One region of the Serratia aquatilis genome, then DNA from elsewhere that is predicted to be linked to it. Evidence: predicted binding sites of a transcription regulator. Region 1 holds the regulator's gene; each other region holds the start of a gene.

Region 1 (7,349 bases):
AGCACAAAATGCTAGCGATCGCTGTCGCGGGTGCGCTGCTAGGAACAGGATTTGTAATGGTTCCTGAAGTACAGGCAGAAGGTTTTATTGATGATTCCACACTAACTGGCGGCGTGTATTACTGGCAACGCCAGCGCGATCGCAAAGATCTCAATGAGACCAAAGAAGAAACGTTACCCGATGGCACCAAAGTTACGGTAAAAAACCCTAACTATGATTCCTTTACCACCAACCTTTCTCACGCTACCGCAAACCTGAGCCTAGACTTCACTTCTGGCTATGCCATGGATATGTTCGGCCTGGATGTGGGGGCATTTAGCGCCATTGAAATCGCCGAGTCCAAAGAGAGTGGGCACCCGAACGAAATCGCCTTCTCCAGCCGGAACCGTACCTATGACGAAGACTATTCAGGTGATAAGAGCGGTATCAGCCTGTATAAAGCGGCGGGTAAGTTCAAGTATGGTCCTGTGTGGGCGCGTGCGGGTTATATCCAACCTACCGGGCAGACGCTGTTGGCACCACACTGGAGCTTTATGCCAGGCACTTATCAGGGAGCGGAAGCCGGTGCCAATTTTGACTATGGCGATTCTGGTGCGCTGAGCTTTTCCTACATGTGGGCCAACAAATACAAAGCGCCTTGGCATATAGAGATGGATGATTTCCGTCAGAATGACCGTAAAACCAGTGTGTCCTACCTGCACTCACTGGGTGCCAAATATGATTTCAAAAACAATCTGGTACTGGAAGCCGCATTTGGTCAGTCCCAGGGCTATGTGAATCAGTACTTCACCAAAGCTTCTTATAAGTTCGATGTGGCGGGTAACCCGCTTTCAACTAGCTACCAGTTCTACGGTGCTGAAGATCGTATCAGCGATAACACCGATCCTAACAGCATTTATGATGGTCTTGCCTGGCTGCAAGCACTGACCTTTGGTTATACCACCGGGCCGCTCAACTGGCGTCTGGAAGGAACTGTGGTCAAAGCCGAAGGTAACCAAGGCTTCTTCCTGCAACGTATGACCCCGACTTATGCTTCTTCCAATGGTCGTCTGGATATCTGGTGGGATAACCGTTCCGACTTTAACGCCAATGGCGAAAAAGCGATTTTCGGCGGCGTGATGTATGACTTGAGCAACTGGAACCTCCCCGGCATGGCTGTTGGAGCCTCTTATGTCTACGCCTGGGATGCTAAACCGAGCACCAACCCGGCTTATGATCAGAGCCAGCGTTTGAGAGAAAGCGCTTACAGCCTGGATGCGGCATACACCATTCAGGAAGGTCGGGCCAAAGGTGCCATGTTCAAGCTGCACTTCACACAGTATGACAACCATTCTGATTTGCCTAGCTGGAGCGGTGGTTACGGCAACATCTTCCAGGATGAAAGAGACGTTAAATTCATCGTTACCGCCCCATTCACTGTCTTCTGATTTTGAAAAAATCGTGCTGACAACAACTGAATACGCAAAAGGTTAAAGAAGATGAACAAGTTTAAGATGAGTACTCTTGCCGCTCTGACGGCAACCGTTGGGTTCTTGGGAAGTATGGGGCCGGCGATGGCCAACCAGCAGGTGGTCGATCAACTCAGCCAGCTGAAAGTAAACCTCAAGTTGCAGGACAACCGCGCTGGTGAACATGGTGTGGATTGCGCTAAGCTGGGTGCCGACTGGGCGTCCTGCCATAACGTGCTGATTACCTTGAGTAACGATGGCGAGGAAATTAAAGGTAAAGACTGGGCGATCTATTTCCATAGCCCACGTCAGACGCTGAAAGTGGATAACGAACAATTCAAAGTTACCCACCTGACTGGCGATCTATACAAACTGGAACCTACCGATAAATTCACTCATTTCCCGGCGAATCAAGCGGTTGAAATCCCGATTATCGCTGAATACTGGCAACTGTTCCGCAATGACTTTATCCCTCGCTGGTACGCAACCTCGGGCGATGCTAAACCGAAGATCCTGGCGAATACCGACACGGAAGATTTGGATCAGTTTGTATCCCCGTTTACCGGTGACCAGTGGAAACGCACCAAGGATGACAATAATATCCTGATGCAGCCGGAAAGCCGTTTTACCAAAAACCAGGATTTGCAAGTATTGCCAATGACGGCATTGCGTGGCCAGATCATACCGACCCCGATGGAGATCAAGGTCCATCAACATGATGTTGATCTGGGCAAAGGCGTTGCTTTGGAACTAAGTGCGTTAACCAAACCAGCCGCCGATGCAGCCAAGGAGCGCTTTGAACTACTGGGGGTCACCAACAACGCCGCTGGTTATCCGATCAAAACCGACATTAAGCCAGCTGCTTTCAAAGGTGAATTGGCAGTACCGGGAGCTTATCAGCTCAATGTTGGTCAGAAAGGGGCCATGGTTACCGGTTTCGATCAGGCTGGGGTGTTTTATGGCCTGCAGTCCATCCTGTCTTTACTTCCATCTGATGGCAGCAAGAAGATTGCTACGCTAGACGCTAAAGACGCCCCACGCTTCCAGTATCGCGGTATTTTCCTCGACGTTGCGCGTAACTTCCATCACAAAGAGGCAGTATTGCGTTTGTTGGATCAGATGGCTGCTTACAAGCTGAATAAATTCCATTTCCATCTGACGGATGATGAAGGCTGGCGTATTGAGATCCCAGGTCTGCCTGAGTTGACCGAAGTGGGGGGGCAGCGTTGCCATGATTTAAGCGAAACGACCTGCCTGCTGCCACAGTATGGTTCCGGCCCAGAGCCGCACGGTGGTTTCTTCTCCCGCCAAGAGTATATCGATATCGTTAAATATGCTCAGGCGCGCCAGATTGAAGTGATCCCTGAGATTGATATGCCAGCGCATGCCCGTGCAGCGATAGTCTCAATGGAAGCACGCTATAAGAAACTGTATGCCGAGGGCAAAGAGAAAGAAGCGAATGAGTTTCGTCTGGTGGATCCGACCGATACCTCAAACACCACTTCTGTGCAGTATTTTAACCGCCAGAGCTACCTGAACCCATGTCTGGATTCATCGAAGAACTTTGTCAACAAAGTGATCGGTGAAATTGCCCAGATGCACAAGGAAGCTGGGCAACCGCTAAAAACCTGGCACTTTGGCGGTGATGAAGCGAAAAACATCCGTCTGGGCGCTGGCTATACCGATGTTAACAACCCGGAAGCTGGTAAAGGCATTCTGGATCTGAGTAAGGAAGACAAACCTTGGGCTAAATCTCAGGTATGTCAGCAGATGATCAAAAATGGCAAAGTGGCCGACATGGAACACTTGCCGAGTTACTTTGGGCTTGAAGTCAGCCAACTGGTGAAAGCACAGGGTATCGACAGAATGCAGGCGTGGCAGGATGGGCTAAAGGATGCTAAAGATTCGCAGGCATTTGCCACCAAGCACGTTGCGGTGAACTTCTGGGATACCCTGTATTGGGGCGGCTTTGACTCGGCTAATGATTGGGCGAACAAAGGTTATGACGTGGTTATCTCCAACCCTGATTATGTCTATCTGGACTTCCCGTATGAAGTAAACCCGAACGAACGTGGTTATTACTGGGGAACCCGTTTCAGCGATGAGCAGAAAATCTTCAGCTTCGCGCCGAACAACTTACCGCAGAATGCCGAAACCTCGCTTGACCGTGACGGTAATCACTTTGCTGCCAAGAGTGACAAACCATGGCCTGGAGCCTACGGTCTTTCCGCCCAACTGTGGAGCGAAACCCAGCGCACCGATCAGGAAATGGAGTACATGATTTTCCCACGCGCCTTGTCTGTTGCAGAACGAGCCTGGCACCGTGCAAGCTGGGAGCAAGACTATAAAGCAGGCCGTGAATATAAAGGTGGCGAAACCCATCAGGTGGATACCCGGACGCTGGAAAAAGATTGGCTGCACTTTGCCAACCTGATCGGGCAACGTGAACTGGCCAAGCTGGATAAAGGCGGTGTGGGCTATCGCTTGCCAGTACCAGGGGCTCGCATCATCGGTGGCAAACTGGAGGCGAATATTTCTCTGCCAGGCTTGGGTATTGAATACTCAACCGACGGGGGTAAACAGTGGCAGCGGTATGATGATAAGTCGCGTCCGGCTGTGGCGGGGGAGGTGATGATCCGTGCGGTTAGCCCAGATGGCCAACGCTTCAGCCGTGCTGAGCCCGTTAAAGCATAACCTCAACACCTAGCCCATCCGCGCGTCAGCGGTTGGGCTAGGCCACGATCGAAAGCAGTATTCCATGAGTGTGCTATTACCTTGTTAGGCTTTCGTCCTTGATTTTCCCCGGCCTGTCCGGGTTTTTTTGTGACCCGCAGCAACAAAAAAACCGCCGTGTGATGCAGGCGGTTTTCTCAATGCGGTTAGCTGGTTTTATCTTTTATCGTGCAGTGACTCATCTGTACGACATTCGCCTACTTCACAGTGGCCATAAAGATACAGGCTATGATTGGTCAGTTTAATGCCGTGTTGCTTGGCGATATCACGCTGACGCACTTCGATTGACTCATCGCTGAATTCAATCACCTTGCCGCAATCCAGGCAAATGAGGTGATCGTGGTGATGCTGTTGGGTCAGTTCGAATACCGACTTGCCGCCTTCAAAATTGTGACGGGTGACAATACCTGCGTCATCAAATTGGTTCAATACGCGGTAGACGGTTGCCAAGCCGATCTCTTCACCCATGTCTATCAGCTTCTTGTACAGATCTTCCGCACTGACATGATGGCATTTCGGATCCTGCAATACTTCCAGGATTTTGAGTCGCGGAAGCGTGACTTTTAAGCCGGCCTTCTTCAATGCGTTGTTGTTGTCAGTCATGCGGGTTCAGTCCTGTTACTATGCAAATCAAGTTAAGGCGTTATCGCCTGTAGCAATCGGTCGGCACAAAGAGTTAATTGCGTCTCATTATAGAACCGGTTGCTGTAAATAGTAACCGTTAGTCATTAACAAAGCTATCTTTGCACTGAGGCATGCTGTGCTTGATGGGCTTTTAGGCTGTGCCCCTTAACTGACCGATGGCAGTGCAGTGGTGCAATTAAGGGGACACGGTACCATTTCGCTCAAGCCGCGTGTTTACCCGACGATATCGGCCAGGCTCAGTTCTTCACTGATTTGTTTGACCCAAGCCTCGACGCGCTCATTGGTCAATTCTGGTTGACGATCTTCGTCAATGGCAAGACCGACAAAATGATGATCATCAGCCAGCCCCTTGGACGCTTCGAAATGGTAGCCCTTAGTCGGCCAGTGGCCCACAATCGCTGCTCCACGTGGTTCAATGATGTCGCGGATGGTGCCCATGGCATCACAGAAGTATTCTGCATAGTCTTCCTGATCGCCACAGCCGAACAGCGCAACCAGCTTACCGTTGAAGTCGATGTCTTCCAGCGTTGGGAAGAAATCATCCCAGTCACACTGTGCTTCACCGTAGTACCAGGTTGGAATACCAAGCAGCAAAATATCAAATGCTTCCAGATCTTCTTTGCTGCTTTTGGCGATGTCGTGAATTTCAGCAACATCATTGCCGTATTTTTGGTGAAGAGTCTTCTGGATCATCTTGGCAATGTTTTCGGTATTGCCAGTATCGCTGCCAAAGAAAATGCCTACATGAGCCATATTACAGATAACCTTTTAATTCAATGGATTGTATTGCGTAAACGCGGTATGAGAACAGGCTTGGGCCCTGTTTCTCATCCGTAAATGCGTATCATGCCAGAAGTTTGCCCCAAGGTTTTATCATGTTTATGCGATGCCTTGGGTTATCTATAAGTGCTGAGTCGTTCTGGCGTCATCCTTGACACCATGCCGCCAACAGGATCATTGTTCAGGCTGTTCTTCTGCCAACTTAGCTAACAGCATCTGTTCAATTAACTCGCTGCGGCTGATATTGCGCTGATCTGCCAGCTTATTAAGGGCATCTACTGCGTCTGCGTTAATTTTCAGCTCCACACGCCTTAATCCACGCACTTTGTCACGCCGTAGCTGATTGCGCTTATTGATTCTTAGCTGTTCATCACGGGAAAGCGGGTTGGTTTTCGGGCGCCCCGGACGGCGTTCATCTGCGAACAGATCCAGCGTCGTGCGATCCGTTTGTTCTTTTGCCATAGGTAGCGGTACTGCAAGGGAGTCTGCATCCAAAGCAACGTTATGCCCTGGCTCTTCAAGTTGCAGATTGATAACAACTTAAAAGCCGGGGTTTAGCGCGTTTCTCTACAGCTCGGTTAACACAATTCGGGCCACAAAACCCTAACCCAAATTCACCCCCAGCCCGCGCTGATTCACACGTTGGGCATGGTGGCAAAATTATAGCGCGCCATCTTACCCTAGCGGGGGGCGCGCCGACAATGCCAAACTTGGTTGCAGACACGCTAAGCCATTATCTTTAGCGCGTTTTTTCACCACTCAACGTTTACGCACCATCAAGGAAGCGATGGATAACCCGCAACACGGCCTCTGGTTTCTCTGCGTGAACCCAATGGCCAGTACCGGCAACAACATGGGCACGTGCCTGCGGGAACTGGCGAGCAATGTCATCGCGATAGCTATCCTGCACATAAGGAGAAAGCCCACCGCGGATAAACAGCGTTGGATACGGCCAGGAAGGGATCTCCTGCCAGCCGAGAATATTTTCGTATTGCTCAATCAAGGCAGGAAGGTTGAAACGCCAGGCTCCTGCATGGAAGGACTTCAACAGGAATTGGATTACCCCTTCTTCATCGAGATATTCACGCATCATCGTGGCTGCCTGCTGGCGTTGGGTAATACCCGCGTTGGTTACGGCTTGTAGAGCCGCGAAAATTTTGTCATGACGGCGGGTGTTGTAGGCTACGGGAGCAATATCGATCACCACCAGTTTTTCAATGCACTCAGGAGCCAGCGCCGTGAGCGCCATTGCTGCTTTGCCGCCCATGGAGTGACCGATGACAATGGCTTTATCAAACCGCAGTTCATTTAACAGCGCGAGTAGATCCTCAGCCATAGCCCGGTAAGTCATCTCAGTAGAGCGGGGCGAGAGCCCATGATTACGAAGATCGACTTTGCACACCGGGTGGTGTTGACTCAGATCGCGTGCCAGCATCCCCAGGTTATCCAGATTGCCAAACAGGCCATGTAGCAAGATTATTGGCGACGCTGCGCTTGCGGAAGCCTCTTGGGGCATCAATTGATAATGTAATTTCATGGCGAAGCTCATGACGTTGAGACATTTGGCTAAGGTAGCATGATATTACTCTACTCGATGAGTAATCTGGCTTTTCATCGACTGGGCAGAGCGGACCTTTGCGTAATCATTCGGTCGGTAGCTACCGTAACTTTTACTGACATATGTCACATACTTCAACACAATCAATATTTATGATGCCTGTTAACGTCCGAGGTTCGGAGTTA
Region 2 (7,349 bases), 1.9 Mb from region 1:
ACATCTGCCGAATATCAGCAGGCAAGATACTCCCCATAAGTGGTGTGTTGAAATGGCGTGCAACTTGCGTGATCTCACACTCTGACAGACCTGATGGAAGCGCATACACTAGACTGTGTCCCTTAACAGCATCTGCAAGTCACTGGCAGTAAATTAAGAGGGCAACCCAAAGCCGTTTTCTTGCGCCGATAAGGATTTTTATGGTCTATCAAGCTGACTCTGCACGCTACCTGAATATGGAATTCCGCCGCTGTGGCAGCAGCGGGCTGAAACTCCCCGCGGTTTCTCTTGGAATGTGGCACAACTTCGGAGATAACTCGTTGTATGACAATGCCCGAAGCCTGACACTCCGCGCCTTCGATCTTGGTATAACTCATTTCGATCTGGCGAATAACTACGGACCACCGCCAGGATCCGCCGAGGAGAACTTTGGCCGTATTCTTCAGCACGATCTAAAACCTTATCGCGATGAGCTGATTATCTCCTCCAAGGCGGGCTATACCATGTGGCCTGGCCCTTATGGCGATTGGGGCTCGAAAAAATATCTGGTCGCCAGCCTGCATCAAAGCCTGAAACGTATGGGGCTTGAGTACGTTGATATCTTCTATCACCACCGGCCAGATACGGATACGCCTCTGGAAGAAACCATGGGTGCGCTGGATTTACTGGTGCGCCAAGGAAAAGCGCTGTACGTGGGGCTGTCAAACTACAATGCGGATCAAGCCAGGCAGGCATTTGCTATTCTGAAGCAACTGGGAACCCCGTGTGTGATCCACCAGCCAAAATACTCCATGTTTGAACGCTGGGTGGAGGACGAACTGCTGGATACGCTGGAACAGAATGGGGTTGGCTCTATCGCCTTCTCACCGCTTGCCGGGGGAATGCTGACCGATCGCTACCTGCATGGTATTCCACAAGATTCCCGTGCTGCCAGCAGCAGCCGATTCCTGACGCCCGAACAGCTCACCGAACAGAAACTGCACAAGGTGCGCCGTTTAAACGAGCTCGCAGAGCAACGTGGGCAGAAACTTTCACAAATGGCGTTAGCTTGGGTACTACGTAATGACCGGGTGACATCCGTACTGATTGGTGCCAGTAAAAATAGCCAGCTTGAAGATGCGGTAGGTATGCTGGCTAACCGTTCGTTCAGCTCCGAAGAGATTGCACAAATCGAGCAGATCCTACTGTAACCGCTTACAAACCCCTGCTGTAGCATGCCATGCTTGCTGTGTTGTTCGATACTGGCCTGAGGTTGATGACAAAGTCGCCCTCGGATCCGAGATACCCGGGCCTAGCGCACCGAGGGGCGCTCCGACGGCTTACGCCGTTACGACCCCATCGGCGCGCTCTCCCTAATAGCGGGGTTTGTCAGCAGTCTGAGGCCAGCGTAATGCTGGCCTACTATTCGTCAAGGTGGGGATTAGGCTGTGTCCCTTATCTGTCCGTGGTGCCGTCGCAGACCCAAAAGCCCGCTATCAAGGCGGAAGGTAAAGGGCAGAGTGATCCTCTGTTCAAGCCCGACTTTACTTCGAACGGGCTTTTGGGGCGCGACCCTTCGGGCTGGGGCCATTTTCGTGCAGTTAAGGGACACAGCCTAGAACAGGCTACTTATCAACAGATAGCCGTTTAGACCGACAACCACCAACACGATCAGTTTACCGATGCCCTGAATGGCACGGCTATTGACCATATTCCCCATCAGTTCACGGTTGCCAGTAAACGCCAACAGCGGCACCAAGGCCAGTGCGATACCAAAGCTCAATAATACCTGGCTCAGCACCAGAATACGTGTCGCATCCATCCCCAGCATAATCACGATAAACGATGGCATCATGGTAACCACTCTACGTACCCAGATTGGTATATAGAAGCGTACAAACCCCTGCATCACCACCTGCCCCGCCAAGGTTCCTACCACGGTAGAAGAAAGCCCTGCTGCCACCAGGCTCAAACCAAATATTGTTGCCGCCGCATTCCCCAGCAGAGGTTGCAACGTTAGATAGGCCTGATCGAGATCGGCAACGCCAGTGTGACCATTGAAATGAAAAGCGGCAGCTGCCGTTGCCATCATCGCTAGGTTAACGAAACCGGCAATGGTCATGGCAATCGCCACATCCAGTTTTGTCGATGCATAACGTTCAGCCTGGGAGTTTTTGTTTGCAGTCTGGGTTAACGAAGAGTGCAGGTAAATCACATGGGGCATAATGGTTGCCCCCAGCACCCCGGCAGCCAAAAACACCGCATCACCATTTGGCAAATCCGGTATCGCCATCCCTCTCACCAACCCGCTCAATTGCGGTTGGGAAAAGACCATCTCGACAATGTAGGCTGCCGCCACAAACACCAGCAGGCCACCGATCACCAGCTCCAATGGCTTTTGTCCACGCTTTTGCAACATCAGGATCAGGAAGGTGGCAATGCCCGTGAGGATCGCTCCTTCCAACAGCGTTACGCCCAGCAACAGTTTGAAACCGATGGCGGCACCGATAAATTCCGCCAGATCGGTCGCCATGGCAATAATCTCGGCCTGAACCCAGTAGGCCCATACCGCAGGACGAGGGAACCGATCGCGAATATGCTCAGCCAGGTTTTTACCGGTAGCAATCCCAAGCTTGGCAGAAAGCAGTTGAATAAACATCGCCATAACGTTGGCCCACACCACCACCCACAGCAAGGTATAGCCAAAGGAAGCGCCAGATTGAATATTGGTAGCGAAGTTACCGGGATCGATATAACCGATAGCGGCAATAAAGGCTGGGCCCATCAGAGAAAGTTTGATTTTACTGGATGAGCGACTGGAAGTTGTACTACTGGCCACACGGCTGTTCAGCATCCTGCGAACCCCTTATAAATTTTGAGCTTACCTTTATTCTTACTTTAGTGATAATGATTATCAAGTGCATTTAAAGTGATACTGCTTATCGTTGTGATAGCCGGAAGCGAAGGTTTTGATCGAACAAAACGCATGAATGTTGATTATGTTTTCTATTATCAGTCGGGTTATTCAGGGTGAAGAGCGTTTATTTAATAAATTGGCACATCAATGACACATAAATACAACTTTATTAACAACTTGTTCTCTTGTGTTTTGATGTCATAGTTTAGGCATTTTCCCACCACCTTTTTTTATATTTGCAATGGACATCTCGTTTTTAAACTCGTCGTTACATAAAATGACAAGCGAAATTCAGCCTGCCTCAAATTTGGAGCGAACATGTCCCATATTGCGCACTTTGCGTTAGCGTTAGTGGTGGTGACGATCCTGGCACTGTTGGTGTGCCGTGACCGTAAAAGTATCCGCATTCGCTATGTTATCCAGCTATTGGTTATTGAAATAATACTGGCCTACTTCTTCCTGCATTCGGAATCAGGTCTAGGTTTTGTAAAAGGATTCGCAGCTCTGTTTGACAAGCTGCTCGGGTTTGCAGGGCAAGGGACTGAGTTTGTATTTGGCGGGATGTCTGACAAAGGTATGGCTTTCTTCTTCCTGAAGGTACTGTGCCCTATCGTTTTCATCTCCGCACTGATCGGTATTCTGCAATACATCAAAGTACTACCGTTTATCATCCGGATCATTGGGACCGTATTGTCCAAAGTGAACGGCATGGGGAAATTGGAGTCTTTCAACGCCGTAAGTTCATTGATCCTCGGCCAGTCTGAAAACTTCATTGCCTATAAAGATATTCTGGGCAAGATGTCTGAAAAACGCATGTACACCATGGCAGCGACCGCAATGTCGACCGTTTCCATGTCGATTGTTGGCGCGTACATGACCATGTTGGATGCCAAGTTTGTGGTAGCGGCACTGGTGCTTAATATGTTCAGTACCTTTATCATGCTTACGCTGATCAACCCTTACGACACCAGTAAAGAAGAAGAGCTGCACCTTGGCAATTTGCATGAAGGCCAAAGTTTTTTTGAAATGTTGGGGGAATATATCCTTGCGGGCTTCAAGGTGGCGATCATCGTTGCAGCGATGATGATTGGTTTTATCGCCCTGATTGCCGCGCTTAATGGCTTGTTCAGCGCTATCCTGGGCATGAGTTTCCAGGATATCCTTGGTTACTTCTTCTACCCGTTTGCCTGGATGTTGGGTATTCCCAAGCACGAGGCCTTGCAGGTTGGCAGCATTATGGCTACTAAACTGGTTTCCAACGAGTTCGTGGCAATGATGGAACTGCAGAAAGTCTCAACTGAACTGTCCCCACGTAGTGTCGGTATTCTTTCAATCTTCCTGGTGTCTTTTGCCAACTTCTCTTCTATCGGTGTGGTCGCCGGGGCGATTAAAGGGCTAAGCGAGCATCAGGGCAACGTGGTATCACGCTTCGGCCTTAAGTTGGTTTATGGCTCTACGCTGGTTAGCCTGTTGTCCGCTGCCGTTGCCGGTCTGGTAATGGCCTGATAGCCTGAAAGGCCGCACTGCGCGGTATTGATAAGATCATGCACCCTGTGAGCGCCAAGCTGACAGGGTGCTTTTTTATTACCTGCCGTTGGCGTTTTAAGATGCGCAAAAAGCCGACCTTGAATTCAAGATCGGCTTTTTAAATGGTGGTGGAGCTAGACGGGATCGAACCGTCGACCTCTTGCATGCCATGCAAGCGCTCTCCCAGCTGAGCTATAGCCCCACAAAAGTGGTACGCATTGACCGGCGCTACGGTATTAACCAACCCTTAATCGGACATAAGGTTGGTGGAGCTAGACGGGATCGAACCGTCGACCTCTTGCATGCCATGCAAGCGCTCTCCCAGCTGAGCTATAGCCCCAATCCACAATCACAAAAACCTGTGAACGGGGCGCATAATATGAAACCCCTGAAACCCTGTCAACGGCTAAATTGAATTCCTCGATCAAGCGCTGAAAAAGCCGCCAAATCAGCACGTTTAAAGTTAAAAAAACATCTTCTTGGGCAAAAGTAAGTCAATAAACAAAGCCCCGCGAATTTCTGGCGGGGCTTTATCTGTTTGCATAATCAAGCTGGGGCGTGGGATCAAGCCTGGGCTTCACGCTCTGCAATATAGGCCAACGCTTGATCGATACGCTGCAAAGAACGGGTCTGGCCTATGGCATGTACGGTAACGTCCATACCGGGTGACTGACCTGCACCGGTAACGGCAACACGCAGCGGCATCCCCACTTTGCCCATACCGACACCCAGTTCATCCGCAGTCCCCTGGATGGCGTTGTGCACATTTTCAGGAGTCCAGGCGGTGATGGCCGCCAGTTTGGCGCGTACGGCTTCCAGCGGCTCACGTGCTACCGGACGCAGGTGTTTTTTCGCCGCATCAGCATCAAACTCGCTAAAGTCCTGATAGAAGTAGTGGCAAGACTGCGCCATTTCTTTCAGCGTTTTGCAACGCTCACCCAGTAGTTTGACAATATCTTTCAGCTCTGGGCCGTTACGGGTTTCAATCCCCTGCTGCTCAATATGCCAGGCGAGATACACTGCGACTTCTTCTGCTGGCATATGGTTGATGTAATGATGATTCAGCCACTGCAGTTTCTCGGTATTGAATGCGCTGGCCGACTTGCTAATTGCATCCAGCGTGAACAACTCTTTCATTTCATCAATGGTGAAGATTTCCTGATCGCCATGAGACCACCCCAGACGAACCAGATAGTTCAACAGCGCCTGCGGCAGATAGCCATCGTCACGATACTGCATTACCCCTACCGCACCGTGGCGTTTGGATAATTTCTTGCCGTCATCACCCAGGATCATCGAAACGTGGGCATATTCCGGTACCGGCGCACCCAGTGCTTTCAGGATATTGATCTGGCGCGGCGTGTTATTGATATGGTCTTCACCACGAATCACGTGGGTGATTTCCATATCCCAGTCGTCGATCACCACACAGAAGTTGTAGGTTGGCGCACCGTCGGTACGGCGGATGATCAGATCATCCAATTCCTGATTGCTGAATTCAATCGGGCCACGGATGTTATCATCAAAAATTACCGAGCCTTCCAGCGGGTTACGGAAGCGAACCACATGTGGCTCACCCTCGGTATGGCTGCACTGGCTATCGCGGCAGTGGCCGTCGTAGCGCGGCTTTTCGCCATTTTCCATTTGCTGTTCACGCAAGGCTTCAAGACGTTCTTTAGAACAGTAACATCTATAGGCAGTGCCTTTTTCCAGCATTTCATCAATTACCGCATTGTAACGGTCGAAACGCTTAGTCTGGAAATACGGGCCTTCATCCCAACCCAGATTCAACCAGCTCATGCCATCCATAATTGCGTCGATCGCATCCTGGGTTGAACGTTCGAGGTCGGTATCTTCGATACGCAATACAAACTCTCCGCCCGCATGACGGCTGAATAACCAGGAATAAAGCGCAGTGCGGGCACCGCCGACATGAAGATAGCCGGTGGGGCTGGGTGCAAAACGGGTTTTAATTTTCATTGGGTTCACTGCCTTATTACGCAATGGGCATCGGCAGAATGCCGACGATTGCTCTGAATTTGAAAAGTGGCCGACATTCTACCACTCAATACCAATTCCTCAACGCCGACACACTATTGCCGGATAGCATTACGCTGGCTTTGCGGCCTGTTTCGCATGAGAAGGTGTAAAAAATCAGCACGGCTGTCGATTAATATCACACCCTGCCTAAATTTAAGGCGAACAGATAAAAACGTTTTAAAAACCGTTGACTCACTTTCAACTATCCCTATAATGCGACTCCAACAAGACGGGGCGATTAGCTCAGTTGGTAGAGCATCTCCTTTACACGGAGGGGGTCGGCGGTTCGAGCCCGTCATCGCCCACCATCTTGTTAAGCATTAAAAATGAGAGAATGAGGGTGATTAGCTCAGTTGGTAGAGCATCTCCTTTACACGGAGGGGGTCGGCGGTTCGAGCCCGTCATCACCCACCACTCATTATCTTGTTTAGCAGTAACCTGGAAGTCCTGAAGTGGGTGATTAGCTCAGTTGGTAGAGCATCTCCTTTACACGGAGGGGGTCGGCGGTTCGAGCCCGTCATCACCCACCACTTCTGCGGGTCGTTAGCTCAGTCGGTAGAGCAGTTGACTTTTAATCAATTGGTCGCAGGTTCGAATCCTGCACGACCCACCAATACAGAAAAAAGCGCCTTTAGGCGTTTTTTTCGTTTATAGTCCCCTGCAGCAGCCTTTAATCCCGAATGTTCCATACGCAAAGAGTCGTGTTGGATGAGAACCTGCGTTCAGGTTCGAGCCGAGCGCAGCGAGACGACAACGCGCAGCGTTGCCCGCAGGGCGAGGCCAAAGGCCGAGTCAATCCTGCACGACCCACCAATACAGAAAAAAGCGCCTTTAGGCGTTTTTTTCGTTTATATTCCCCTGCAGCAGCCTTTAATCCCGAATGTTC
Region 3 (7,349 bases), 1.7 Mb from region 1:
ACTCCAGTTTGCCGTGTTCCTCAACCTCAGAGAAACGCATCACGGTCCACGATTTAGCCGTCAGGTCGGCGGGGTTATCGTAAACCCCGACGTTGTGACCCACTTCATCGCGAATATCGTTCCATTCAGAACAGGCCACCTGGCAGGCTTTACAGCCGATACAGGTGGTGACATCGATCAGCTTGGCCACTTCTTCCTTGTGGTCACGGGCACGCGGAGCCGGTGTGAGACCATTGGTTGCGGATTTGCGAATGATGTCTTGAGATTGCATTGCCATAATTCGTCTCCGTTACACCTTTTCCACGTTAACCAGGAACGCCTTGAATTCCGGCGTTTGCGTGTTGGCATCACCAACAAACGGTGTCAATGTGTTGGCAAGAAAGCCTTTCTTCGTCACCCCTTCGTAACCCCAGTGGATCGGGATACCGATGGTATCAACATCCTGCCCATGCACCTGCAGCGTGCGAATACGCTTGGTCACTACCGCCTTGGCCTTGATATAGCCACGGTTGGAGCTGACTTTTACCGTATCCCCGTGCTTGATGCCTTTTTTCTCTGCCAGCTTTTCACCAATCTCGACAAACTGCTCCGGCTGGGTGATCGCATTGATCAACGAGTGCTTGGTCCAGTAGTGGAAATGCTCGGTTAAACGATAGGTTGTGCCGACATATGGGAACTTGTCGGATTTGCCCATCGCGGCCAGATCGTCTTTAAACACACGCGCCGCCGGGTTAGACACCACGTTCGGGTGCAATGGGTTAGTGCCAAGCGGTGTTTCAAACGGCTCGTAGTGTTCAGGGAATGGCCCTTCTGCCATTTTATCAATGGCGAACAGGCGGCCCATGCCTTCAGGCTGCATGATAAACGGCCCGACATCGCTACCCGGTGCCGCAGCCCCGTAGTCCGCAATATCCACGCCGCTCCACTTGGCTCCATCCCACTCCAGCAACTGACGTTTAGGATCCCACGGTTTACCCGCTGGATCGGCAGAGGCGCGGTTATACAGAATGCGACGGTTGAGCGGCCAGGCCCAGGCCCAACCTAGCGTGTTGCCAAGACCGGAAGGATCGGCGTTGTCACGGCGCGCCATCTGGTTACCCGCAGGCGTCCAACTGCCTGCAAAGATCCAGCAGCCACTCGCCGTAGTACCGTCATCACGCAGATGCGCAAAGGTGCTGAGCAATTCGCCCTTCTTCGCCAACACTTTACCTTCTGCATCAACAACATCAGCTAACGCGCGGCCGTTGTTCTCCATCGCCACTTCTTCTGGTTCTGGTCTGCCAGGGGTCAGATAATCCCAAGACATATTCAGCACCTGTTCCGGCACCGCACCACCGTCACGCGTGTACATTTCACGCAGGCGCAAGAACAGGCCCGCCAGAATTTCACCGTCAGGCAGCGCTTCACCCGGGGCATCAGCCCCTTTCCAGTGCCACTGCAACCAACGGCCAGAGTTGACGATCGAACCGTTCTCTTCGGCAAAGCAAGTGGAAGGAAGACGGAACACTTCTGTCTGGATCTTCGATGAATCAACGTCATTTGACTCACCATGATTCTGCCAAAAGGTTGCTGTCTCGGTGTTCAACGGATCAATGGTCACCAGGAACTTCAGCTTGGAAAGTGCCGCTACCACCTTGTTCTTGTTCGGGAACGAAGCTACCGGGTTGAAACCCTGGCAGATGTAACCGTTGACCTTGCCTTGTGACATCATTTCGAAGTACTGAAGGACGTCGTAGCCTTTGTCCCACTTCGGCAACCAGTCATAGCCCCAGTTGTTGTCTTTCTGCGCTTTGTCGCCATAGAAACTCTTCATCATGCTGACGAAGAATTTAGGGTAGTTGCTCCAGTAGTTCACCTGACCCGGTAGCAACGCTTTCGGCGTGTTGGCTTTCAGATAGGTGTCCAGATCCGGATGCTTCTCTGAAGGCAGCGTCATATAGCCTGGCAGGCTTTGTGACAACAGACCGAGATCGGTCAGCCCCTGGATGTTGGAGTGACCGCGCAGGGCGTTAACACCACCACCAGCCATACCCATATTACCCAGCAGCAACTGGATCATCGCCATGGTACGGATGTTCTGCGCACCCACCGAGTGCTGTGTCCAGCCCAAGGCGTAGAGGAAAGATGCCGTTTTGTCGTTAGCGCTGGTTTCAGCGATATATTCGCAAACCTTGATGAAATCTTCGGTTGGCGTACCACAGATATTGTTTACCACTTCTGGCGTATAGCGGCTGACGTGATGCTTCAGCATGTTCCATACGCAACGCGGATCTTGCAGCGTGACGTCACGCTTGGCAAAACCGTTCTCGTCGAGTTGGTAGTTCCAGGTGGTTTTATCATACTTACGATTGTCCGCGTCGTAGCCAGTGAACAGGCCGTCGTCAAAGCCAAAGTCCTCCCGCACCAGCAGGCTGGCGTTGGTATAGGCATTAACGTATTCGCGGTTAATCTTGTTGTTATTAATCAGGTACAGCAGTACGCCCGACAGGAAAGCAATGTCGGTGCCAGAGCGGATAGGCGTGTAGAAATCAGCCACCGATGCGGTACGGGTAAAGCGCGGATCGATCACGATCAGCTTGGCTTTATTATGGATCTTGGCTTCCATCGCCCAGCGGAAACCCACTGGATGCGCTTCTGCCGCATTACCACCCATAACAATAATTAAGTCTGCGTTCTTGATATCAACCCAGTGGTTGGTCATCGCACCGCGACCAAATGTTGGAGCAAGACTTGCTACCGTTGGTCCGTGTCAGACACGCGCCTGGTTGTCTACGGCAAGCATGCCGAGAGCGCGACTAAATTTTTGTGTCAACATACCGGTTTCGTTGCTGGAAGCCGAAGCACACAGCATACCGGTAGTCAGCCAACGGTTGACGGTAACGCCCTGTTGGTTGGTTTTGACAAAGTTGGCATCGCGGTCTTCTTTCATCAATTGCGCGATGCGGGTAAAGGCGTAATCCCAGCTGACTCTCTGCCATTTGTCAGAGCCAGGAGCGCGATATTCCGGGTACTCGAGACGACTTTCGCTGTGGATAAAGTCCACCAGGCCAGCGCCTTTTGGGCAAAGCGCGCCACGATTTACCGGATGATCCGGATCCCCCTCAATATGGAAAATACTCTCTTTGGCGTTTTTGGCGCCATCACCAAGGCTGTACATCAACAGCCCACAGCCGACGGAACAATACGTACAGGTATTACGGGTTTCACGAGCACGCAGCAGTTTATACTGCCGAGTTTCCGCTAACGCCACTGCCGGGCTAAAGCCCAGGGCGGCTACCGTAGTTCCTGCCATACCGCCAGCGCAGATCTTAAAGAACTGCCTTCTGCTGACCTGCATGGGGGTCTCCTTTCACTCGTGTTGTCACATTGTTTCAAATGGCACTTCCCCCCGCAAAGCGGGAAGCGCTAGAATCACTGTTCTTATGTTGGTTTGGCCTCGTGGCCACAACGACGCGGCGATAATATCATAGCGTCAATGGTGTTGTTACAGACAGGTACCAGTTAAGTGAACAATTTTGACCCAGAGCAGCCCGTAAATGAGAACGTGCTCACAGGCCTGATCCAGGCACCGGTATATCAACGTGGGCAACTAAACACTATGCAGCAAGACTGGCTGGCGGAAGAGGTCCCGGTCGCACTGGTCTATAACGGCATTTCCCACGTGGTAATGATGTGTACGCCGAAGGATCTGGAGGCCTTTGCTTTAGGATTTTCCCTGTCTGAAGGTATCATCGAGTCGCCAAGCGATATTTACGGCATAGATATTACCCCAATCTATAATGGTGTTGAGGTTCAAATTGAGCTTTCAAGCCGTCGATTTACAGCGTTGAAGACGCGCCGCCGCGCGATGGCGGGCCGTACAGGTTGTGGCGTTTGCGGTGTCGAACAACTGGCTGATATTTTCCGCCCGGTCGCACCTCTGCCGTTTACTCAGACATTCGCGTTAAGCCATCTCGATGGTGCGCTCAAACAGCTGCGGCAGGTACAGGATGTTGGCCAACTTACCGGTTGCACCCATGCAGCCAGTTGGATCTCGCCGCAGGGTGAACTGCTAGGGGGATGTGAAGACGTTGGCCGCCACGTGGCGTTGGATAAAATGCTCGGCATGCGTGCCAAGCAGGGCTGGCAGCAAGGGGCAATTCTGGTTTCCAGCCGTGCAAGCTATGAAATGGTACAAAAATCTGCCATGTGCGGAGCCGAGATCCTGTTTGTTGTCTCCGCCGCCACCTCTTTGGCGGTGGAAATTGCCGAGCGCAGCAACCTGACGCTGGTCGGCTTCAGCAAACCTGGCCGGGCAACCGTATTTACTCACCCGCAGCGCATCATCGACTAGGCTGTGTCCCTTAACTGTCCGTGGTGCCGTCGCAGACCCAAAAGCCCGTTATCAAAGCGGAGGGTGAAGGGCAGAGTGGGCCTCTGTTCAAGCCCGACTTTACTTCGAACGGGCTTTTGGGGCGCGACCCGTAGGGCTGGGGCCATTTTCTTGCATTGCTGTGTTGTTCGCCGCTTATTTGGTCCACCAAACCTCGCGGCTCACGCCTTGCCCTGCGCGAAAATGACCGCCAGCGGCGCTCGCGTGCAGTTAAGGGACACAGCCTGAATTACCCCTACATCCAACAAGGCATTGATAATCATTTTTATTATCATTTAATCAATTATAATGCATCATGCTGCTTACGCGGTGTTCACAATTTACGCTGCCTATCAATACTGGAGATGATGATTATGAGCTATTCACTGCCATCCCTACCCTATGCTTACGACGCACTGGAACCACATTTCGATAAGCAAACGATGGAAATCCATCACACCAAACACCATCAAACCTACGTCAACAATGCCAACAGCGTGCTAGAGGCTTACCCTGAGCTGACTTCGCTGAGCGTAGAAGCGCTGATCCAGGACCTGGACAAAGTTCCTGCGGACAAGCGTACCTTCATGCGCAACAACGCGGGTGGCCACGCCAACCACAGTCTGTTCTGGAAAGGCCTGAAAACCGGTACCACGCTGAGCGGCGATCTGAAAGCCGCTATCGAGCGCGACTTCGGCAGCGTTGAGAAATTCCAGGAAGAGTTCGAGAAGGCCGCCGCAACCCGTTTCGGTTCTGGCTGGGCCTGGCTGGTACTGAAAGGTGACAAACTGGCGGTCGTTTCCACCGCCAACCAGGACAGTCCGCTGATGGGCGAAGCCGTTGCTGGCGCTTCCGGGTTGCCGATTATTGGCCTGGATGTGTGGGAACACGCCTACTATCTGAAATACCAGAACCGCCGCCCGGATTATATCAAGGCATTCTGGAACGTCGTGAACTGGGATGAAGCAGCAAGCCGCTTCGCTGAAGCCAGGAAATAATTGTTACCGTTGATGCCCGCAAATTGCGGGCTTTTTTTAGCTCTACTATTCATTCTCCTCTTTTCATTATCTTGTTCCTACCGAGAGACTCAAGCTATTCTAAAACCTGCCAAAACAAAGGGGCTTCGAATGGATATCATTACGCATCACCCAGACGTTTATCTCGGTTCAATTCAACCCTATGAAGGTGGGCGGCCCAGCGCCATTGCCAAACGCCTGGTAGAAGGTGCGGTAAATCTTACGCCACTGGGTTTGGAAGGGGATGCACAGGCAGAGAAAAGCTACCACGGCGGGCCTGACCGCGCTTTGTGTCATTATCCGCGCGAGCACTACACCCACTGGCAGCAACAGTTTCCGGCGCAGGCTGAGCAGTTTTTTGCACCGGCCTTTGGGGAAAATATCTCTACCCTTGGCATGACCGAGCATAGCGTGTTTATGGGGGATATCTTCCGCTGGGGTGGCGCGCTGATCCAAGTCACCCAACCGCGTTCGCCGTGCTTCAAGCTCAACTATCATTTCGCTATCGACGACATTTCGCTGTTAATGCAGCAGACTGGCCGCTGTGGCTGGCTGTATCGCGTGATTTCTACCGGGGAAGTGAGTGGCGACCGGCCGCTTGAGCTAGTGACCCGCAACAGTGATATCTCCGTGGCGGAGGCCATCAGTATTGCCTGGCATATGCCGTTTGATGAAGAACAATATCGCCGCTTGCTGGCGGTTACTGGGCTATCAGCCAGTTGGAGCAAAACCATGTTGACGCGCATCAGCAGCGGAAAAACCGAAGACTTCAACCGCCGCCTACTTGGCCGCTAGAACAACCAATCAAGTGGGCTCCGCACACAGAGCCCACGATACCCTAAATAATTCGAGTTGCATGTCGGCGGCAAGCAGCAGCCCCTAAGGGCGAGGCCCAAATGGACGTAGCCAACACCCAGCAGCTTGAAGTATGACGAGTATATAACCGTTGTCCTACAACTCGAAGTAACTTGGGTATTGCTATCAGAAGGCCTTTTTGGCGTAACCGGTCACCACTTTCAGCCCCATTTCACGGCCCAGCGCGGTCATCGGGTGTACCACGATCAAGCCGCGCGCGCTCTTCTTCAGCGCCCCCATATCTGCTTGCTCTTTTTTGGTGATCTCGCGGCTAAACGGCAGTTGGCTCAACTTCTGCGCTTCTGCGCTCAGTTTCTCCACACGCTGGTTTTTCAGGCGCTCAATTTCTGCGGCCAGCTTCTCTTTTTCTTTGCCGTGTTGCGCAATCAGTTCGGGGTTACCCTGCTGGATCACCGCAGTATCTTTATGGTTCTGTGCGTCCAACAGGTCGCTAAGGCGCTTGATTTCTGCTTTTTCTATCTCTTTCATCGGTATCTGGCCTGAATTCTCGGGAAGTATTGCGCTAGTGTACCAAAACACCTGCCTGGTTACTCGTCTTGCTCAATACCAGCTGGCAAGCCGCTCATCTCGCAAGTTTTTGCCCCCACTCGCGCCAGTGCATGAGTATAACGAGCATTAAACGGGTAACAACAAGAAAGCCGCAGCCCATTGCGATAACGGCCACTCGGGGAGTACAGCGTACCCGGGGTGAGACAGATATCCTCATCCAGCAGTTGATGGAACAGAGCCACTGTGTCCACCGCTGGCGGTAACTCAACCCAGAATACAAACCCTCCCGTTGGTTGCGTCGCCAAGGTTCCGCGAGGGAAATGGCGGGCAATCAACGCCCTCGCCTCCTCAACCTGAGCCGCATAGCGTTTACGCAGATTCCGCAGATGATGATCATAACCACCGGCCTCAAGAAACATCGCCAAGGTTTCCGACAGCAGGTTCGATTCTGCCATCGAAGAAACTGCCTTCAATTTACGTAGCGCTTCGTTGAAACGCCCACCTGCTACCCACCCGATACGGAAATCCGGGGCCAGCGTTTTGGTGAAACTGGAACAGAACAGAACCCAACCTTCGCGATCGAACGCTTTGACCGCCGGGCTCAGTGCATTGCCAAA
Region 4 (7,349 bases), 1.9 Mb from region 1:
TTGGCCACGGCTGTAGAGCACGTAGTTGCCGTTATTCTGGAACAGGTTAGGGGCTTTGTAAGCACGGGCGATCCCCATTTTAAGGGTGAACATCTCCCCGAGATCTTGTGACAGGTTGAGGGATGGGCTCCAGTTATCACCGGCTTCTGAATGATGATCAAAGCGTAGGCCCGGCGTCAGCATCGTGCTGTCGGTTATTTCGGCGTTGTTCTCGGCAAACAGCGAGAAAATTTTTGCCGAGGAGTACGGGCTGCGCTCGCCGGTAGCAATGCCTGGGATAACCCCACCCTCTGCCAATGATTGGGTGGCAGAAGAAGGGTCCTTCATACGTTGCTGGTTCCACTCGGTTCCCAGTGTGGCAGTTTGCGGTACCCACATCTCGAAGGGAATACTTACCTCACTGTGCGCCAAAGTGTTATCCAAACGGGTGGTATTAAAATCTTCGCTGGCGAAGATCCCTTCCGTTCCCCCGGCAAGCCCTTCGGCCAAACGGGTATTGCGCGTGCGTTCTAATTGCACGTAGTTGGTGGTGCTGACACCGTTGTCCCACGCGCCGCGATAGTTGAGTGTATAGGTTTGACGGTAAATACGGTTGGTTTCATTACCGTAATTTTTCAGTACCAGCGGGTTGGTATTGGTGTTCTGGGTGTCCCCGGCATACAGGTTACCCTGACGACCATAAGTATATTGGAACTCCAATGACTGCATGGGGGCAAATTCCCAATGCAGCAATGCGTCGATATCTTTTTTGATGACCCCTTCACGACCCGCTGGCATGGTATTGGCATAGTTGCCGGTGCGCTCGGACTGGTGGCCTTGGTTGATATCCCAGGCGTCGGCCTGCGTTTTGCTGTAGCCCCCAAACAGACGAAAGCTTAGCGCGTCGCTCAGTGGTCCAGAGAGGCTGAAGTTGGTGCGCTTGGTCGCACCTTCTTGCTTGTGCTGCGGCACATTGAAGTATCCGCTTAGGGTGCCGTGTAGGTCTTGGCCAGCTTTTTTGGTGATGATATTGACCACGCCGCCTGCGGCACCGTTACCATAACGGGCAGCCGCAGGGCCACGCAGTACTTCAATACGTTCGATCATCTCCGGTGGTACCCAGGCGGTATCGCCACGGGTATCGCGTTCACCACGCCAGCCTTGGCGCACCGCGTTACGGCTGCTGGCGGGGATACCGTCAATCAGGATCAGGGTATTTTCCGGTCCCATGCCGCGAATATCGAGCTGACGGTTATTGCCGCGCTGGCCGCTGGTAGAGTTACCAGTTAGGTTGACCCCGGGCATGGTGCGGATCAGTTCGTTGATATCGCGGGCAGGGGGGCGCCTTTGGATTTCTTCGGCAGTAATGGTAGAAACACCAGGTGCCTGCAGGTTCTGTTTGGCAGCCGTTACCACAATGACATCTTTGGCAGCAGTTTCTTGCTGGTTTTTCTCGCTGGCTGCTTGCTGTGCATTGGCTGTACTGACAAAGGCAGATGAACCCACCCCTAACCCGATAAGTGTGGCTAAAGAATAACGCGATAACTTCCGATTCATTTTGAGATCCCTACTTGACTACCCCCTTTACGCGGCGTTGCGTGGTATACCCGTCGCTCTTCAAGCCGCAGAAATGGTCAGTCGTAGTTTTATTGTGTGGTCGAAAATAACAGCGGTTCCAGTGGAACCCTGGCAAGCCCGTTTGTGGTTTACCGCTTCACGTTCCGGCATCCATCCCTGTTGAAGAATGCCAGCCCTGTTTACGAGCCAAAACAGACTATTGCAAACGCTAATAATTATCAATAGTATTTGTCATTCCGTTTTTCTTGGCGCAGTGCGACGCTGTCTGTCGTGCTGCGCGTTCTGCCAACTACACAGTGAGTGGGTGTTTTGAAAACTGAACAACAGTCAGAAAGCCGTAAGTTATTAACCAGTAAGCATGCCGGGAACCCTAGCTGGTGGCTGGAAATTGCCCGCCGAGGGACACCGCTGGTGGAACCACTGGACAACGGAAAATGGCAAGTCACATTTTTATGGCGCGATCCTCAGGGGAGCGAATTAACCTCTGCCTATCGGCGCGTCTGGATCCACATCAATTGTCTTACCGATCATCATCAAACTTGCCCCCCGCAAAGCCTTCAGCGGTTGAGCGGGTCGGATGTCTGGTATTGGCAAACTGAGCTGAAGGGTGACTGGCGTGGCAGCTACTGCTTTGTTCCTTGTTTGGATGAGCACCCGCTAGAACGGACTGAAGAAGATGAGCACGCCAATATGCACGCCACCCGAAACTGGTGGCAGCAGATTTTTTCCAGCGCCACACACGATCTGTTCAATCCTTACCGTGCATGGTCGGGAGTCGGTGGTCACTTCCTTTCTGGCCTGCATATGCCGAAGGCACCGCTGCAGCGCGCCTGGCAGGATTTTGACAACTATGCCGTTGCCAGCGGGCGCTGTACGCCTGCACCACCAGCCAAACTGCAGCGGCATACCTGGCACAGCCAACGGTTAGGTACCACGCGCCACGTCTGGGTGTATTCCACGGGAGAACGTCATCCGGCAACCCGTCCGTTAGCCGTGCTGTTGGACGGCCAGTTCTGGGCCAGCCAGATGCCGGTTTGGGAACCACTGATGCAACTGACCCGCGAGGGCAAACTGCCGGAAGCGGTCTATCTGCTTATCGACATCATTGACCAGAAACATCGAACGCAGGAGCTGACCTGCAAAGAGGAATTCTGGTTGGCGTTACAGGAAGAGCTATTACCTCAGCTTGCCAACTGGGCCCCGCATAGCCGTGAGGCCAAGAACACGGTGATTGCCGGGCAAAGCTTTGGCGGGCTGTCATCTCTCTACGCTTGTCTGCGCTGGCCCGAGCATTTTGGTGCGGCGATCAGCCAGTCCGGGTCCTTCTGGTGGCCCCGCCGTGACATGCGGCATTTACCCGCCGTCCCCGAGGACGCCTGCTGGCTTATCCGCCAAATAGAGCAAAACCAATTGGGGCAGCACAGCAAACTGAAGGTGTTTTTAGAGGCTGGAGTACATGAAAAACTGGTCCATCAGGTCAATGAGCGTATGGCTGAACTTTTAAGCCAGCGTGGCCATCACGTTCATTATCGGACCGTTGAAGGGGGACACGATGCACTGTGTTGGCGTGGGGGATTACTGGATGGGTTACAGGCGCACTGGATGAACAGCATCGACAACCGCCTCACACTCGAACCGCTCTCTATTCATGCCTAAGGAAGCTGCTATGGAATTCCTCAACCCGTTCGACGACGAGCAGCAAAGCTGCCTTATCTTGCGTAACCACCAACAGCAATACAGCCTGTGGCCGGATTTCAGCCCTATTCCGGCGGGCTGGGCCAGCGTTTTTGGTCCAGCCCCACGTGAACAATGTATCAGTTGGCTTGAACAACATTGGCAGGACATGCGGCCCGCATCACAGCGTAAGGCGTGATGGTTCCGCCGAAGTCATTAGCGACCACTGGAGTAAATACAGTGTCAGAAACCTCTATTTTACCCACCGAGCCGCAGGCGATCGTCGAATTGCCGCTGGTGGCAGCGCAACCCGGGATTTGGGTCGCCGATCAGATCTCCCCTTATAGCAATGCCTATGCCGTGGCCCACTTTGTCGAAATCAATGGCAAGATTGACCAACAGATAATGCTGCGGGCGATTACCCAGGGGCTTACAGAGGTCGATACGCTGCGGCTACGTTTTGAAGAGCGCGACGGTATACCGGTGCAATGGTTTGACGCCACCATGCCGATAGTTGCAGCAGAATCGATTGATTTGCAGGACTCGGCAGATGCGGAGGCCGCAGCCAATGCCCTGATGCAGATTGATCTCAGCGCCGAGCTGCGGGTGAACAGTGGTAAGCCACTCTATCGTCATATGCTGATACGCCTGGCAGATGATCGCTGGTTCTGGTACCAACGCTACCATCATCTGATTGTCGATGGCTTCAGCTTTACCGCCATTGCCCGCCGTATCGCCCATATTTACACCCGTCTGTGCCAGCATCAGCAGCCGGAACCCACACCGTTCACGCCGTTCAGTGAGGTGGTTGCCGAATATCAGCAGTATCAACACTCTCCGGGCTATCAGCGGGATGCTGATTTCTGGTTGAACAAGGCAAGGCAACTGCCTCCGGCTGCCACCCTTTGCCCACAACCGCTGGCCGGTCAGGTTCCCTCTGCGCGTATTCATCGTTTGGCACAGTTTTGTCGCGCGCAGGATTTTGCACCGTTGGTCAATGCTGCCGAGCAGCACCAATTGAGTGCAGCGGATATGGCAATGGCATTGGTCGCCGTATGGGTTTCCCGCCTGAGTGGCCATGCCTGCTTCAGCGCCGGGTTTATATTTATGCGCCGTATGGGTTCGGCGGCACTCTGCGCCAACGGGCCAGTGATCAATGTGTTACCGGTAGAGCTGCAGGTGCAACCCCAGGCAACGCTTGGCGACGTTGCGGCACAGATTAGTCGCGAACTGAAAATTGCTCGCCGCCACCAACGCTATGATGCCGAACAGATACAGCGCGATCTTGGGCGGGTGGGTGATAGCCAGCCGCTATATGGCACCGTATTCAACTTCAAAATGTTCGACTATCAACTCGACTTTGCTGGCATCAACGGTATTACCCACGATCTGGCCTCCGGGCCGGTACGCGATCTGGAAATTGCCTTGTTTATCGATCGGTCAGGTGAACTGAAAATCGAATTGTTGGCGAATGCGGAGCGCTATCAACTGCAGGATTTGCAACAGCACTTACAGCGTTTCCCCCTGTTACTGCAACAGTTCGCCACGCAGCCTAAGCTGCCGGTCAGTGAAGCCGACTTGCTGACTGAGAGAGATCACGCCTTACTGGCGCGGGTGAATGATACCGCTTACCCCGTGGCAGCAGAGACGCTCAGTAGCCTATTGGCAGAACAAGCGCGTAAAACACCGGCTGCTCCGGCGCTGGTGGATCAATACTATCAGTTCAGCTACCGCGAAACCCGCGAGCAGGTGGTCGCTCTGGCTCAACGCTTGATCGAACATGGCGTACTGCCGGGGGATATCGTTGCCGTTGCGTTGCCGCGTTCGGTATTCCTGTCGCTGGCACTGATGGCGATTGTCGAAGCGGGAGCGGCTTATTTACCGCTGGATACCAGCTACCCTGATGAGCGTCTTGGCATGATGCTGGAGGATGCCAAACCGCGTCTGATTGTCACCGAGGCCCCCCGGCAAGCACGCTTTGCCGGGTTTGGCGAAGTGTTGGTATACGACGCGCTCTTGCAGCCAGTGACGGCTGCGAATATCCCCGGCCCTACGCCACATTATCCTGCCTACCTCATCTTTACTTCCGGCTCAACCGGGCGGCCAAAAGGTGTACTGGTTGGGCATCAGGCCATCGTTAACCGCTTGTTGTGGATGCAGCATCAGTACCCGTTGGCGGCAGACGATGTCGTGCTGCAAAAAACTCCGTGCAGTTTCGACGTTTCGGTTTGGGAGTTTTTCTGGCCGTTGATGGTCGGGGCACGGTTAGTGATGGCGCCGCCAGAGGCTCATCGCGACCCTCAACAGTTGCTCTCGCTGATAGCGCGCCACAAGATCACTACCATGCACTTTGTGCCATCGATGCTGGCGGCCTTCGTTGGGGCGTTAGATAGCGAACAGGCGACCGCCGATTGTCAGCCACTGCGCCAGGTATTCTGTAGTGGTGAGGCATTGCCCGCCGAGCTGTGCCGCCTGTGGCAGAGCCGTACGCGTACACCCTTGCATAATCTGTATGGTCCAACCGAGGCGGCGGTAGATGTCACCTGGCATCCGGCCTGCGGTGAAGCGCTGGCTGCCGTTAGCGGTGCCAACGTGCCCATCGGCCTGCCGGTGTGGAATACCGGTTTACGCATTCTGGATAATCGTCTGCGGCCTGTACCGCCGGGCGTGGCCGGGGATCTCTATCTAACCGGGGTCCAACTGGCCCATGGCTATCTGGCCAGACCGGATCTGACCGCCAGCCGTTTTGTGGCTGACATTGCTGGTAACGGTGGCCGGATGTACCGCACTGGTGACGTGGCCCGCTGGTTACCCGATGGTACGGTGGAATATCTGGGGCGTAGCGACGATCAACTGAAGATCCGAGGTCAGCGCATTGAATTAAGCGAGATCGACCATGCTTTACTGTCACTGCCTGGGGTAAGCCAGGCAGTTGCTCACGCGTTGGTGCTCGAAGGCACGGTTGCTGACACCCTCGGTGGGGATGCGCGCCAACTGGTGGGGTACCTGGTAGCACAGCCGGGCGTTCGATTGGATAGTGAGGCACTTCGTGCGGCGCTAGCGGATCGTCTGCCGCCGCACATGGTACCGGTGGCGTTGGTAGAAATGGCGGCGTTGCCATTAAGCGCTAACGGCAAGCTGGCTCGTAACGCCTTACCGCAACCACAGACCAGCGTCAGAAAGGCCGGGCGTGTGCCACAACCTGGGTTGGAAAGCGCGATTGCGGGGGTATTTGCCCGCTTGTTACAACGTGAACAGGTATTTGCCGATGACGATTTTTTCGCCTTGGGCGGCCATTCATTGCTTGCCATGCGGCTGGCGGCAGAGCTACGCCGCGATCTGGGCAAGGCGGTATCGGTAGGGCAGGTGATGGTGGCGTCAAAAGTAGAACAACTGGCACTGTTGCTGGCGGAAGATCGCTCGCAGGAGGAGGCCGACCAATGTGGTTTCGACAACCTATTGCCAGTGCGCGTTACCGATGGCCCGACGCTGTTTTGCTTGCATCCAGCCTCTGGGTTTTCCTGGCAGTTCAGCGTCCTTACGCGTTATATCGATCAGCACTGGTCGCTGGTGGGCATTCAGTCCCCACGGCCAAATGGGCCGTTAGCGGTGAGCGAGGATATGGATCAGGTCTGTGACGCGCATCTGGCCACGGTTTTGCAGGTGCAACCGCACGGCCCGTATCATTTCATCGGCTATTCATTGGGAGGAACGCTGGCACAGGGCATCGCGGCTCGTTTACAAGAGCGTGGTGAGCAGGTCGCCTTCCTCGGCTTGCTGGATACCTATCCGCCAGAAACCCAGAATTGGGATGTGATGCTGGACGACAATGTGTTGAAGGAAGTGCAGCGCGAGCGTGAGCAGTTCCTGGCAGTATCTGAAGATACGCTCGATTCGGCATTGGGAGCAACGCGGGTCGCGATGTTTGACAACATAGAGGCTAACTATGCGGACTCGGTCAGGCTGTTGGCACACACCCACACCGCCCGTTTCAACGGGCAGGCGACGCTGTTTGTGGCAAAACGTACTTTGCAGCAGGGAATGGACGTACAGAAAACCTGGGCCAATTATGTTGATCGGCTACAGGTGCATGAGTTGGATTGTGCCCATGTGGACAT

Evidence for each region. The regulator Fur, encoded in region 1, represses iron uptake genes when iron is present. The targets are predictions, from matches to a motif close to ATAATAATGAGAACNACTATCAA.
Region 2: SAQUA_RS08085 (Nramp family divalent metal transporter) is a predicted target of Fur. The motif match lies at 2,875-2,897, and genes of this name have one in related genera.
Region 3: sodA (superoxide dismutase [Mn]) is a predicted target of Fur. The motif match lies at 4,625-4,647, and genes of this name have one in related genera.
Region 4: fes (enterochelin esterase) is a predicted target of Fur. The motif match lies at 1,763-1,785, and genes of this name have one in related genera.

What each region holds. Positions count from the first base shown of each region.
Region 1 is NZ_CP173186.1:3,719,453-3,726,801, reverse strand. Features, by position in the region: gene SAQUA_RS16910 (OprD family outer membrane porin) at 1-1,427, shown strand, start outside; gene SAQUA_RS16905 (family 20 glycosylhydrolase) at 1,479-4,142, shown strand; gene fur (ferric iron uptake transcriptional regulator) at 4,338-4,784, opposite strand; gene fldA (flavodoxin FldA) at 5,040-5,579, opposite strand; gene ybfE (LexA regulated protein) at 5,781-6,068, opposite strand; gene ybfF (esterase) at 6,373-7,143, opposite strand.
Region 2 is NZ_CP173186.1:1,801,606-1,808,954, reverse strand. Features, by position in the region: gene mgrA (L-glyceraldehyde 3-phosphate reductase) at 201-1,190, shown strand; gene SAQUA_RS08085 (Nramp family divalent metal transporter) at 1,595-2,833, opposite strand; gene SAQUA_RS08080 (NupC/NupG family nucleoside CNT transporter) at 3,215-4,402, shown strand; tRNA gene SAQUA_RS08075 (tRNA-Ala) at 4,550-4,625, opposite strand; tRNA gene SAQUA_RS08070 (tRNA-Ala) at 4,688-4,763, opposite strand; gene gltX (glutamate--tRNA ligase) at 4,988-6,403, opposite strand; tRNA gene SAQUA_RS08060 (tRNA-Val) at 6,696-6,771, shown strand; tRNA gene SAQUA_RS08055 (tRNA-Val) at 6,802-6,877, shown strand; tRNA gene SAQUA_RS08050 (tRNA-Val) at 6,918-6,993, shown strand; tRNA gene SAQUA_RS08045 (tRNA-Lys) at 7,001-7,076, shown strand; RNA gene SAQUA_RS08040 (RtT sRNA) at 7,151-7,276, shown strand.
Region 3 is NZ_CP173186.1:38,199-45,547, reverse strand. Features, by position in the region: gene fdxH (formate dehydrogenase subunit beta) at 1-277, opposite strand, end outside; gene fdnG (formate dehydrogenase-N subunit alpha) at 290-3,337, opposite strand; gene fdhD (formate dehydrogenase accessory sulfurtransferase FdhD) at 3,545-4,333, shown strand; gene sodA (superoxide dismutase [Mn]) at 4,726-5,349, shown strand; gene yiiM (6-hydroxyaminopurine reductase) at 5,479-6,162, shown strand; gene SAQUA_RS00160 (YibL family ribosome-associated protein) at 6,349-6,711, opposite strand; gene SAQUA_RS00155 (PLP-dependent aminotransferase family protein) at 6,771-7,349, opposite strand, start outside.
Region 4 is NZ_CP173186.1:1,783,898-1,791,246, forward strand. Features, by position in the region: gene SAQUA_RS07970 (TonB-dependent siderophore receptor) at 1-1,536, opposite strand, end outside; gene fes (enterochelin esterase) at 1,867-3,213, shown strand; gene SAQUA_RS07980 (MbtH family protein) at 3,224-3,430, shown strand; gene SAQUA_RS07985 (enterobactin synthase subunit F) at 3,520-7,349, shown strand, end outside.